Regions from separate parts of the Clostridium sp. DMHC 10 genome, predicted to be linked through region 1. Evidence: riboswitches for the same ligand, from Rfam matches in the RefSeq annotation. Region 1 holds a riboswitch; each other region holds the start of a gene.
The links. Region 1 has a riboswitch for S-adenosylmethionine ahead of metH (methionine synthase). Riboswitches for the same ligand answer to the same signal wherever they lie in the genome.

Region 1 (3,220 bases):
TACTATAAATCTTGTAGATATTCCATTCATTCCTTCCATTATTCCAGCTTCTTCTCTAAGTTCATTTATATCAACCTTCTTAGTTGTTCCATTTTCTACTATGTCTTCACCATTATATATTTTAAGCTTTGTTATAATATCAACTTTAGAGGAAGGCTTAAGTCTTGAAAGTATTGCAAACATAGCTGCTGTGCTCAAAGTATGAGGAGCTATATGCGCTGTAAAATTACTCTTTTTAAGTATCTTTTCATAAATTTTTATTTCTTCATTAAGTTCAAGACAATACGGAACTTCAATTTTTACTATTCTATCAAGTATAGCTTCATTTGTATGATCAGATTTAAACTTATTCCATTCTGCCTCATTTGAGTGAGCTATAATAAGCCCATCAAAATATATCATTGCACCTTTTCCTGGCGATGGTATAGATTTTTCCTGAGTAGCAGTTATTATTGTGTGAAGATATTCAACATCATTCTTAAATACTTCTATAAACTCTACCATACCCCTATTTCCAACGTTGAAAGCTCCATTTAAGGAGAATATCCTTGGATCGTCCTCTGAATATAAATCCATTTTTGATATATCTATGGAACCAGTTAAAATTGAAGTATCCTGATTGTTAGGATCTACTGGTGGAACTACACCAATACCTTTTCTTGATCTTATTGAAAAGCCACTGGTTGTAATTGGAAATTTTTCGTATTCACCCTTATAGTCATGTGTAAGTCTATACTTACAAACAGGACACAAATCTCCTTCTATTTCTATACCAAGTTCTTTTTCAAATTCTCCCCTTAAATGCTTAGGTATAAGATGCAGCGGTTCTTCTCTCATAGGACATCCTTTAAGACTGTAAACAGGCTGCGAAGCTTCAAGTGCTTTTTTTATAGCTTCAACTAATGATGATTTTCCTGCTCCAACAGGTCCAACAAGATAAAGTACCTGCCTTGCCTCTTCCCCTTTCATTGAGGAAGCATTGAAATAATTTACAAGTTTCATTATAACTTTATCTATTCCAAAAAAGTCATCTTTAAAAAAAGTTGTATTTCTTTATAGGTTCGTTCCCATATATTTTTCTTGTCCTTGGATTTTCTTCTGGTTTTAATACTTCAAATCCTTTTTCCTTTATAATGTCATATATCCTTTTATGTGCAAGCTTACAAACATCGGGATTTTTTTTTAACTATATCAAGATATTCAAGAAATGTACCTTCAAATTTAATCTTATTTGAGTTTTCCCTATCATTCTTTATTATCTCTTTAAAATCCATAAACGCACCTCCTAATGGCAATTTAAAATTACAAGCCATAAAATATAATCTTCATACAAAATATATATTTTTTTTTTCATATTTATATTCATAAACTTTACAAAATAAAATTTTATTGACATTTACAATCTTAACTAATATAATAAAGTAAAATTTTAATTACAATCTTATCAAGAGAGGCTGAGGGACTGGCCCTTCGAAGCCCGGCAACCAGTACTTATACATGTAGTATATGGTGCTAATTCCAGCAGCTAGGTAAGTTTTATACTTATAGGCTGATAGATGAGAATAATCCTTAGAGTAATTACTCGAGATTTTTCTCGGGTTTTTGTTATGTGAGGATTTAAGATTTTCTGTCAAAACAAAAAAATTATTCAAAACCGCGCACTGTGAATTGTGTATTGTGAACTGATATAAAGGGGGCTAATAAATGAATTCAAATATAGTAGACTTACTAAACAAGAAAATTCTTGTGCTTGATGGTGCTATGGGAACGTGTATTCAAGGCTTTAACCTTAATGAACATGACTTTTGCGGATCTCTTCACTGCCATATAAATCAAAAGGGCAACAACGACATTTTAAATCTTACAAATCCAGAGGTAATAAAAGCTATTCACAATAAATACCTTGAAGCTGGGGCTGACATCATTGAAACCAATACTTTCAATGGAAACAGAATATCTCAAAGTGATTACAACATGGAAGGTAAAATATACGAAATCAATTTTACTGGAGCTAAACTTGCAAAGGAAGCTGTTGATGCCTTCACTAAAAAAACTCCAGGAAAACCTCGTTTTGCAGCTGGTTCTATTGGTCCTACAAACAGAACCTTATCCATGTCACCAGACGTTGAAAATCCCGGTTTTAGAAATGTAAATTTTGATGATCTTGTTTTAGCATACAGCGAACAAATTGAAGGTCTTATAGACGGTGGTGTAGATTTACTTCTTATAGAAACTATATTCGATGCTTTAAATGCAAGAGCCGCTATATTGGCTGCCGAAAGCGTATTTGAAAAAAAATCTCGTGTCCTTCCTATTATAATATCTGGAACTGTAGCGGATAAAAGTGGAAGAATTCTTTCTGGTCAAACACTTGAAGCTTTTGCAGAAAGCATGAAAAATGAGCATGTGATTGCCATAGGCCTTAACTGTTCCTTTGGTGCAAAAGAACTCGTACCTTTTATAAAGCAACTTTCTGATACTCAAGATAAATATATATCTTTTTATCCAAATGCTGGGCTTCCAAATTCACTTGGAGAATATGAAGAACTTCCAGAACAAACAGCTTCTCTTGTTAAAAGGCTTGCACTAGACGGAAACATCAATATTGTTGGAGGCTGCTGTGGTACCACCCCTAATCACATTAAAGCCATAAGTAATGCTGTTGATGGCATAAAACCAAGAAAAATTCCTAAATTAGAACCAGAAACAATTTACTGCGGTCTTGAAGCTGTAAGAATAAACAAGGAAAGTAACTTTGTAAATGTAGGTGAAAGAACAAATGTAGCAGGTTCAGCAAAATTTGCAAGGCTTATAAGGGAGAAGAATTATGAGGAAGCCTTATCTGTAGCAAAACATCAAGTTGAAAATGGGGCTCAGATAATAGATGTAAATTTTGATGATGCTCTTTTAGATGCTACGGTTGAGATGGAAACATTTTTACGTCTCATTGCAAGTGACCCTGAAATTTCAAAGGTTCCAGTAATGATAGATTCCTCCAATTTTGAGGTTTTGGAAACTGGTCTTAAATCAATTCAAGGTAAAGCAATTGTAAACTCTATAAGTCTTAAGGTTGGAGAAAAAAGATTTTTAGAGGAAGCAAAAATAATTAAAAACTTTGGCGCTGGTGTTGTAGTTATGGCGTTTGACGAAAATGGTCAAGCCGAGACCTTTGAAAGAAAAATAGAAATTTGCAAAAGAGCTTATGAACTCCTAACTAAAA
Region 2 (3,220 bases), on a different contig from region 1:
TTGGAATGAGATGGGCTTATTATAAAGGATATGAGCTGGGTGGTAAAGCTGTTGAGATGGTTGTTGGAGAAAAAGCTACTGCCGTACGTGAATCTGTAATAATGGTTGGAACTATAGTAATTGGTGCAGTTGCTGCTACTTGGGTAAATATTAATACATCTTTGAAAATGTACAATTCTCGTGGTGGAGTAATTATAGATTTACAAAAGACTCTTGATGGTGTTTTCCCTAAAATTCTTTCAGCAGGCGCTGTAATCCTTGCATGGTGGCTTATGTCAAAGAAGAAAATATCTCCTACAATAGTAATGCTAATATTTTTGATAATAGCTTTTCTTGGAGTACTTGTAGGATTCTTTAATCCAGGATTAACTTATTAATTGACATGGGGAATTAGTATGATAGATGAAAAGAAAAAACAAATGATTTATGAAGCTGAGATGCAAAGTAAACTATTAAAAAAATTATCTAAATGGTCTATAAATGTTATGGGTTTATCTAGTATAGGTGTTGTAATAGCTTACTATGGATTATCACATTCTGGAATCAAATTTGCTTTTGGAATTTTTGGCATTTTAATTGCTGTAATTTCTGTTATAGCATGCCTTATAATTAATTTGGCAATAAGGAATGGCAAAAAAATGTTAATCATATTTTGGAGTTGATTAACAAATAAGTAAGGTTAATATATTATAAGATTAAAGAATAATTATGACTGCTTAAAGTAAAGGGGCTGTCACACTAAAAAATTAGTGTGGCAGCTTTTGCTAAAAAGTAAATTAAATTGCAATCACAAAAATATATAATAAAATAAGGAAAGCATTTACCGGAAAAATAGATGTCAGAAAATCCTGCTGATAGTTGCTTTAGCCAGATAAAGCATTGCTTAAATCTTTTATCAAATCATTTACATTTTCAATTCCTACTGAAAGTCTTAAAAGTTTGTCTGTTACTCCAAGTTTCTGTTTGACTTCATGAGGAACGTCAGCATGTGCCTGTGTGTCAGGATAAGTTATTAGACTTTCTACGCCTCCAAGGCTTTCTGCAAAAATAATTATTTTTACCTTTTCTAGTATTTTTTCAACTGTAGCTTTACTGTCTATATAAAAGGATATCATAGAACCAAAACCTGAAGCCTGCTAAAGTATCATTGTGTCCACCAAGAAATTTTGTTCCGCTGTGAAGGACAACATCGGCACCAAGATTGAGGGGCTTTTGATAATATGGTGTCATAAATGTGTTATCTACTATAAGTAAAATATCATTTTTTTTGGTTATTTTTGAGACTTTTCTTATATCTGTTATCTTCATAAGAGGATTTGTTCGGTTTTCAAAATTACTGCTTCCATGAACTGCTTTTGTCTCAAAAGTTTCTGCAATCTAATTCCATAAAATATCCTCCAATTTTTAGCTTAATTTAAAAACTGCTTTTCATCTAAAAAGGCAAACAGCAGTTTTATAAATTTATCTCATCTTTCAGGATAATACTGCAGGATTTAGCACATTCCTAAAATTAAGGATGCTGCTGGATTTCATTGGGCCAGTCCCTCCATCACTCTTGATAAGAAATTATTATTAAATTTTCAAACACAATTTGTTGAAGCTATTATATAATTTAAAATTAGTTATGTCAATACTAGTAAATTAAATAAACTTTTTGTTGAAAATTGTATTGACATAATTAGAAACAATGTTATAATTTATCCATGAGCTAAACTGATATTTCATATTTGATTACTAGGAAAATAAGATTAAATGAATATTTAAATTTTATCAAAAGATACAGTGATATTTATAAAAAACATTTAAAAACAATTAATTAATTGACATGAGATGAAAACATGTTATAATTTAACTCGTAAATAAATTATTAATCATATTAGAATTGTATGAAATAAATTTTTTTTATATCAATTCATATTAAATAAATATGAAAAATAATATTTAATTAAATAGATAGAATTTTTACAAGAGGGGGAACACAAATGAAACTAAAAAGAATTACTGCTATTGTTTCAGCATTACTTATTGCAACAACAGTATTAAGCGGATGCGGAACAAGTAACAATAGCACATCACAAGCAAAACCTGATACTTTTACTTATGGTATTGATGGAGACCCAGGAAATTCAGTTAACGTAATTACTACAAGCGATAGATATGGACTTACAGAAATAAAAGCATTGTATTCACCATTATATATGTATAATGCTGATAAAGTTCAATATTTTTTAGCTGAAAGCATGACTCCTTCTGCTGATCACTTAAGTTATACTGCAAAGCTTAGAAAAAATGTAAAGTGGAGTGATGGAAAGCCATTTACAGCAGATGATGTTGTATTTACATATGATCAAATGCTTAAAGAGTCAAATGGGGGCTGGGCATATAGCCAGTTAATATTTGATGGTAAGCCAGTTAAAGTTGAAAAAGTTGATAATTATACTGTTAAATTTACATTGCCTACAGTAAGTTCAGCAGCAATGGAACTTCTTGGAGATATATTTATAATGCCTAAACATATTTATGATGGGGAAGCAAATATAGAAAAAAGCTCTAAGAATGCTAAACCAGTTGGTACTGGTCCATATAAGTTAGCAGAATATAAGGCAGGGCAATATGTGAAACTTGTGGCAAATGATAATTATTTCCTAGGAAAACCTAAAATTAAAAATGTTGTATATAGAATAATTGAAGATGCTAATACTGCACAACTTGCTCTCCAAAAAGGTGAGTTAAATGCACTTGTAGTTCAACCAGCAGATATAAGTAAAATACAAAAATCAAATAAAAATTTAGATGTTATACCATATGGTGAGGGTAGAGTTGCATATATGGACTTTAATTTAAGCTCTAAGCTAGTTCAAAATAAAGATGTGAGAAAAGCTATACTGTATGCATTAAATAGAAAAGAAATAATAGATGCAGCTTATGTTTCAGAAAAATATGCACAGCCTGTATATACCTTCTTACCAAATGAAAGTAAATATAAATCTAGTGATACTGAAAAATATGACTATAATATGACTAAGGCTAAAGAACTTCTCCAAAAAGCAGGAGTAAAGGGTTTGAAGTTAAAACTTGCTTACACAAACAACAATGTGGCGCAGCAAAAGCAAGCAGCTATAGTGCAGCAGGAATTAAAGGCAGTTGGTATCGATGTTGAACTTTTAGGAATGGATTCTACAGCGTTAAGTGAAAAGATGAGAAAGGTTCAAACAGATTT
Region 3 (3,220 bases), 340 kb from region 1:
ATAGGAAAGGAGAAAGTAATATGGAGATATGACCCCATATTACTAAATGACTTTTATACTAAAGAATACCATTATGAGCGGTTTGAAAAGTTTTGTAAGCAGCTTGCAGGATACACAGATAAGTGTGTTATAAGTTTTTTAGATTTATATAAAAAGACAGATAGATGTAAAAAAAGATGATACACAAAGGGAAGTATGCGGGTGTGTAAAAAGTGTAGATATTGAACAGTATAATACTTGCAAACATCATTGTCTATACTGCTATGCAAATTTTAATAATCAATTAGTCCAAGATAATTGGCTAAAGCATAATCCTAATTCACCTATGTTAGTAGGAAATTTAAGAGGTGATGAAAAAATAACTATTAGAAAAATGAAATCTATAAAAGAATTTACTCAACAGATGAGTTTGTTTAAATAGTTAATTTTATCTTTATTAAAAGCAGGTGCACTACTATTTACATAACAATTATTATGTAAATACAAATCAATGTTAACTAAAATATTAATTCAATAAAAATTTTAAAAGTAAGTACTTTAAAAAATCTCCACATAGCTTATTTATGTATGTGGAGATTTTTTTATATTTTCATAATAAATTCATCCTTGGTTATATTATTCTCAATCAAAGATTCCAATATATTTAATAATTCGCCTACATGATAATTATATACAATAAGTTCATCCGTATAGGTGCCTTCATGTGAGGGGACTTTTTTATTAAATATGGCTTCTATTTTTGCTGCATTGTCCTTATTTAAATTTTTACTATGTTTTAATGAATTTAATATATTTAAAGAGTAATAAGCTTTGTTAAATTGAGTTATCATACTTTTTATATTATCTATTTTTATTGCAGTTTCCTTAGAAAATCTTATTTCTTTGCTGTAGGTAGTTATATAGTTTTCTAATTTATTTAATTTGTCACTGTACTCTTTTAAATTTATTTCTTCATTATAAATAGTGTTTTTGCCGAATATTATAAATAGATGATCTATTACAGTATTACATTGATGTATTATTTTACCCACATATTTAGGAGGTATAAAAATATAATTTACTGCTAATGCAATGGTGATACCAAGCAGAGTATCTAAAAGCCTATTAAAGCTGTATGAAAAAGGATTTCTGCCATTTAAATTTGTCATTATAGCAGTAAAAACTATGCATGCAATACTTATGGATTTATTCCAATTTAATATATTACATATGTAGATGATAATTATAATACCTACACCGCATAATAATATATTTCCAGGTAAAACAAGCGAAAATAAAAGACCTATCATAGCACCTACGAAAGTTCCAAACATTCTGTTTCTTCCAGCAATATAGGAATCAGTAACGGAGGAACTCATTGATATTACAGCGGCTATAGCAGCATAAAATGGGTATTCCATCTTTAGTAATCTAGATACTAAAACACATAAAAATACAGATAGAGCAGTTTTTATATTTCTCATCCCAATAGGTTTCATTTAATCACCTCATAAAATTTAAAATACCTTAATATTATAGTATAGTTAAGCAAAATATTCAAAGTAGGGATATTAATTTACATAATACTTATTATGTAAATGCAATTTATTGTAAACTTAATTAAAAATATTGCAATTTAACAAACAAACAACTATAATATAAAAGTAATATGGTTAATTCTTATCTAGAATGGTGGAGGGACTGGCCCAATGAAACCTAACAACCGGCATTATCATTTCAATGTACGGTGTTAATTCCTGCAAAACTTATGTTTTGAAAGATAAGAAAAACAGTTTTGAGTATTTTTGATACTTATAATCCGTTTTTCTTGTTTGAAAACGGATTTTTTATGTTTTAATTTTATATATAGGACGGTGACATATATGCCAATAAAAATACCTGATAATCTTCCAGCAGCTCAAACTCTGGAAAATGAAAATATATTCTTTATGCATGAAAATAGGGCTTATCATCAAGATATACGACCACTTAATATTTTAATTTTAAATTTAATGCCTAAAAAGATTGTTACTGAAACTCAAATTTTAAGATTAATTGGTAATTCTCCGCTTCAGGTGAATCCAACATTTATTCATACAGAGACACATGCCTCACAAAATACATCTCAAGAGCACCTTTTAATGTTTTATAAAAAGTTTAGCGAAATCAAAAATGAAAAATTTGATGGAATGATAATAACTGGTGCACCAGTTGAAACAATGAAATTTGAAGATGTAGATTACTGGAAAGAACTTTGCGAAATATTTGAATGGACTAATACAAATGTAACATCTACAATTCATATATGTTGGGGTGCTCAAGCTGGGTTGTATTATCATTATGGAATAAAAAAATATGAACTTCCTGAAAAATTGTTTGGAGTATTTAATCATACTGTAACAAAGGAACATGTTAAACTTACAAGAGGTTTTGATGATAAATTTTACGCTCCTCATTCTAGACATACTACTGTTAAAAAAGAGGATATAGAGGAAAATCCAAATCTTCAAATTCTTGCGGAATCGAATGAAGCTGGTGTTTATATAGTTTCAAATAAAAAAGGGAAGCAAATATTTGTAATGGGGCATTCTGAGTATGATAAAAATACTTTAAATGATGAGTATGTAAGGGATTTAGATTTAGGTTTGGATATTAAACCACCTAAAAATTATTTTGAAGATGATGATCCGTCAAAAAAACCTCTTGTTACGTGGAGAGGGCATGCGAATTTACTTTTTTCAAATTGGCTTAACTATTATGTATACCAAGAAACTCCATATGAGATTAAAAAATAAAATAGCTATTGACATGTGTGACTATAAATATTATCATAAGTATATACAATTAGTTATCTTTTTAAATGGTAGCGGGATTATAACCTCGTCTCTGGTTTGAGATGAGGTTTTGTTTTATAGACGAATATGCAAAAGCTATATATGATGGAGGTAAAAGTATTATGAAGAAAATATTGATCATGGATACGACCTTGAGAGATGGTGAAAAAATTCCGGGTGCTAAGCTTAATATAAATGAGCAACTAAAGATTGCATATCAACTTCAAAAGATGAAAGTTGACATAATAGAAACGAGTTTTCCATCCTTATCGCATAATGATTTAGAAATTACTAAAGCTATAGCTCAAAAGGTTGGTACTAAAACTACAATTTCTGTTCCATCAAGAGCTATAAGACGTGATATTGACGAAGTATATAATTGCATAAAAAATTCTTATGATCCAATA
Region 4 (3,220 bases), 1.6 Mb from region 1:
TTCTTTTTATCCTAATGTACTTATGTTATTTGAAGTTATATTTAGTCAATATTTAAAAAAATCTAAAACAAATCCTAAAAATCAGAAATAATTTAGGTTAAAAATCAGGAGGGATTAAAATGTTCAGCAAATTAAAAAATATAATAACAAACAAAAAAAATGAAAAAATCACCAAATTTTTTAGTACCAGTATCTGGTGAAATAATAAGTTTAGATACTGTAGATGATGACGTCTTCTCTCAACGCATGATGGGTGATGGTTTTGCAATAATACCTTCAGATGGAAATGTATTTTCTCCTTTCGATGGTATAGTGACAAGCATCTTTCCAACTAAACACGCAATTACAATTAAAAATAGTGATGGTATAGAAGTATTAATTCATTTTGGACTTGATACAGTTAACTTAAAAGGTGAAGGTTTCACCGCTCACGTCTCAAGTGAAGATAGAGTTAAGGCCGGAGATCTTATATTAAGCGTTGATATAGCCTCAATAAAAGATAAAGTAAAATCTTTAGTTGTTCCTATAATATTTTTAGATTTAAAAGAGAGAAATTTTTACATATAATAAACAAAATGTAAATTGTAAAGACACAAATGCTGTATTTATAAAATAATTTATAAAAGATTTTAACGACAATATAGGTGTTAAAATCTTTTATTTAGGCTTCCTTAATTTTTTTACTATGGTTTTTTAAATACGATTTTGAATATCTTATCATACTGTTCTTCACTTTCAATTTTAAAACCAGCTTTTTTTCCTAGTCTTTTAAAATACTTTAAATCCTGCTCATTATTTTTTTTCATCACACCATATGATGTCTCAATTAGACCATTAGGTGTATCTATCTCAAGTTCTATGATAAATATATCCTTTTTACCATCATCCTCCTTTGGAATAACCGCATCCCACAATACAAAACTCGAACCGCTTTTTATCACTCTGTATATTTCATTAAATACCTTTTTATGTTCATCTTTATCAATAAACATCATTGTAAAAAATGATGTTGCCACATCAAAACATTTATCCTCAAATTTTAGATCTGAAGCATCCATAATCATTTTCACCGGTCCTTCTGCTGCAGCATCAAGTTCATCTTGCCTTTTATCTATGGCTGTTACTCTTTTTCCATATAAACCGCCAATTACACCTTCACCGCCGCCGCCAATATCTAAAATTTTTTCTCCTTCTATATCCTTTTTCAAAATTAATTTTTGTTTTTTACAATATCTATCCTATCTTTTCCGTTCAAATTATTCACCTCTCCAAAAATAAAAGCCATTTTCCTTTTAAAAGAAAACAGCTTTTATAACAGACTTTTATCACCATTTTCTTATCTTCCAAATTACTTTGCAGGAATTAACACCGTGCATACAATAGTGAAACTAATTCAACTATTAACTTATACATCATAAAAATCTCTACCAATTCCATCCTTTTATAATGTATAATTTAAGTTTCACAATAATTTCTCTTTAATGCCGGTTGTCGGGTTTCACAGGGCCAGTCCCTCCACCACTCTTGATAAGATAATTTATAGTATTCTTATATGTTTAGTTAAATTATATAGCTAAATATACTCAATGTCAAGGATTGGCACTGCTCTATATTTAAAAGAAATAATAATATTGAAGAAGTGATTTAAATAAAATACATACTGTATAACTATATGTTCCAAGTAACGTAATGGTGTTTCAAAATATTACTTCACCTGATTTTGTAACCAGTCTAAACTATCCATATAAAAGAAGCCTAAACCTAATAAATTGAAAGCTGATATAACTAAACAAATTATAAAATATATTAAAATTCCCACTATACTCCCTCTAAGCAAAACATATACAAGTGCAGGTATAATCCCTAAAAGTATATTGTATCCAAAAATTTTAAGCTTATATCCTTTAGAAAGCTTTGCACTTAAGCTAATAACTTCTAAAATTCCAAGTTTAGGATTATCAATCATAACGATAAATGCAAATATAAACATATAAGTAAGTATTACACCTGGAATTACAAGCAATATATAACCTACAATCAGTATTATTGTCATAAGTAAGCTTAATCCTATTGATTTTAATACCATATTCTTCTTAAAACAAACAAGTATATCTGAAAATACAATCTCATGTGTATCTTGATAATTTCTTGCTATATAATAAGTTCCCACACTAAGCGGTATACAAATTGCAAAAATCATTACCAAATATACAATTATGCAAAGTAAAACTTCACCTATAGAAAATCCAGATAGTATAGTTACACTGCCAGTTATTAATCCCGAAAAAAGGCATATAATGAAAAATACTAAGGATGGTATAAGCATAGCCAAAACAAACTTCGCTATATTACCTGCTCCGATAGAAATAACATTTGAAAGAACTTTGAATACTGATATTCTTTCTTTATACATAAAATCCTCCTAGATAAATAATTTATATAATATCACCTTATATGTATACTAGAATTTTCTTTACATAATGCTTTTTATAATTAATTTCCATAAAAAAAGACCTACCATTAAAAGATAGATCTAAATTTTTAATCTTTCAAAACACTATTGATTTTTGCAAATTTTATTATATCTGAAAATGATAATGTTACTCTATAATATCTATTCCAATCATTTTCATAAGATATTTAGCATTAGTGGTATCTGAACGTCCTTTTTTAAGTTTATAATCAAACTTTATTTTATTTCCCTCATAGCTTTCTGAGAAATGGTAATTTTTAATTCTGTTTTTATCATCATACTCAAGATTGCATAATTCAAAGTCATGAGTAGAAATAAGTCCAAATACCCATTTTTCATTGAGACTTTTAAGAACACTTTTTGCCCCTACTATCCTGTCATTCGAATTAGTACCACGGAATATCTCATCTATTAAGAAAATCATTGGATGCTTTGTTTTTATATTTTCTATCATCTTTTTCATTCTAATAAGTTCAACATAAAAAGTAGACATTCCCCTGTTTAAATCATCAGTTATTCTCATAGAGGTATATATATCAACAACAGAGCAAGTAAGCTTTTTGCCACATACTGGTGCTCCTGCATATGCAAGAACAAGATTAATTCCAACTGTTCTTAAAAAAGTAGTTTTTCCAGACATATTTGAACCAGTAATTATAAAAATACTATCTGTCATATCAACATCATTATATATCCTAGTTTTTTCATCGATTAATGGATGCCCAATTTCTTCTCCAGAAAACACTA

Region 2: it holds a riboswitch for S-adenosylmethionine, as region 1 does, so the genes downstream of both, AGR56_RS19830 (PLP-dependent transferase) here and metH (methionine synthase) in region 1, are expected to answer to the same signal.
Region 3: it holds a riboswitch for S-adenosylmethionine, as region 1 does, so the genes downstream of both, metA (homoserine O-succinyltransferase) here and metH (methionine synthase) in region 1, are expected to answer to the same signal.
Region 4: it holds a riboswitch for S-adenosylmethionine, as region 1 does, so the genes downstream of both, AGR56_RS03410 (class I SAM-dependent methyltransferase) here and metH (methionine synthase) in region 1, are expected to answer to the same signal.

Annotation. Positions count from the first base shown of each region.
Region 1 is NZ_LGVB01000015.1:1,939,660-1,942,879, reverse strand. Features, by position in the region: partial or broken gene AGR56_RS11440 (PrkA family serine protein kinase) at 1-1,274, opposite strand, end outside; SAM riboswitch class I at 1,439-1,563, shown strand; partial or broken gene metH (methionine synthase) at 1,705-3,220, shown strand, end outside.
Region 2 is NZ_LGVB01000016.1:145,548-148,767, reverse strand. Features, by position in the region: gene AGR56_RS18055 (PTS system mannose/fructose/sorbose family transporter subunit IID) at 1-377, shown strand, start outside; gene AGR56_RS18050 (hypothetical protein) at 396-662, shown strand; partial or broken gene AGR56_RS19830 (PLP-dependent transferase) at 864-1,320, opposite strand; SAM riboswitch class I at 1,464-1,565, opposite strand; gene AGR56_RS18035 (ABC transporter substrate-binding protein) at 1,983-3,220, shown strand, end outside.
Region 3 is NZ_LGVB01000015.1:1,604,584-1,607,803, reverse strand. Features, by position in the region: partial or broken gene AGR56_RS09810 (DUF1848 domain-containing protein) at 1-421, shown strand, start outside; gene AGR56_RS09805 (aromatic acid exporter family protein) at 582-1,478, opposite strand; SAM riboswitch class I at 1,657-1,766, shown strand; gene metA (homoserine O-succinyltransferase) at 1,863-2,774, shown strand; gene AGR56_RS09795 (2-isopropylmalate synthase) at 2,936-3,220, shown strand, end outside.
Region 4 is NZ_LGVB01000015.1:295,174-298,393, reverse strand. Features, by position in the region: partial or broken gene AGR56_RS03420 (MurR/RpiR family transcriptional regulator) at 1-91, shown strand, start outside; partial or broken gene AGR56_RS03415 (PTS glucose transporter subunit IIA) at 120-616, shown strand; gene AGR56_RS03410 (class I SAM-dependent methyltransferase) at 684-1,208, opposite strand; SAM riboswitch class I at 1,334-1,534, opposite strand; gene AGR56_RS03405 (hypothetical protein) at 1,706-2,413, opposite strand; gene AGR56_RS03400 (MutS family DNA mismatch repair protein) at 2,601-3,220, opposite strand, start outside.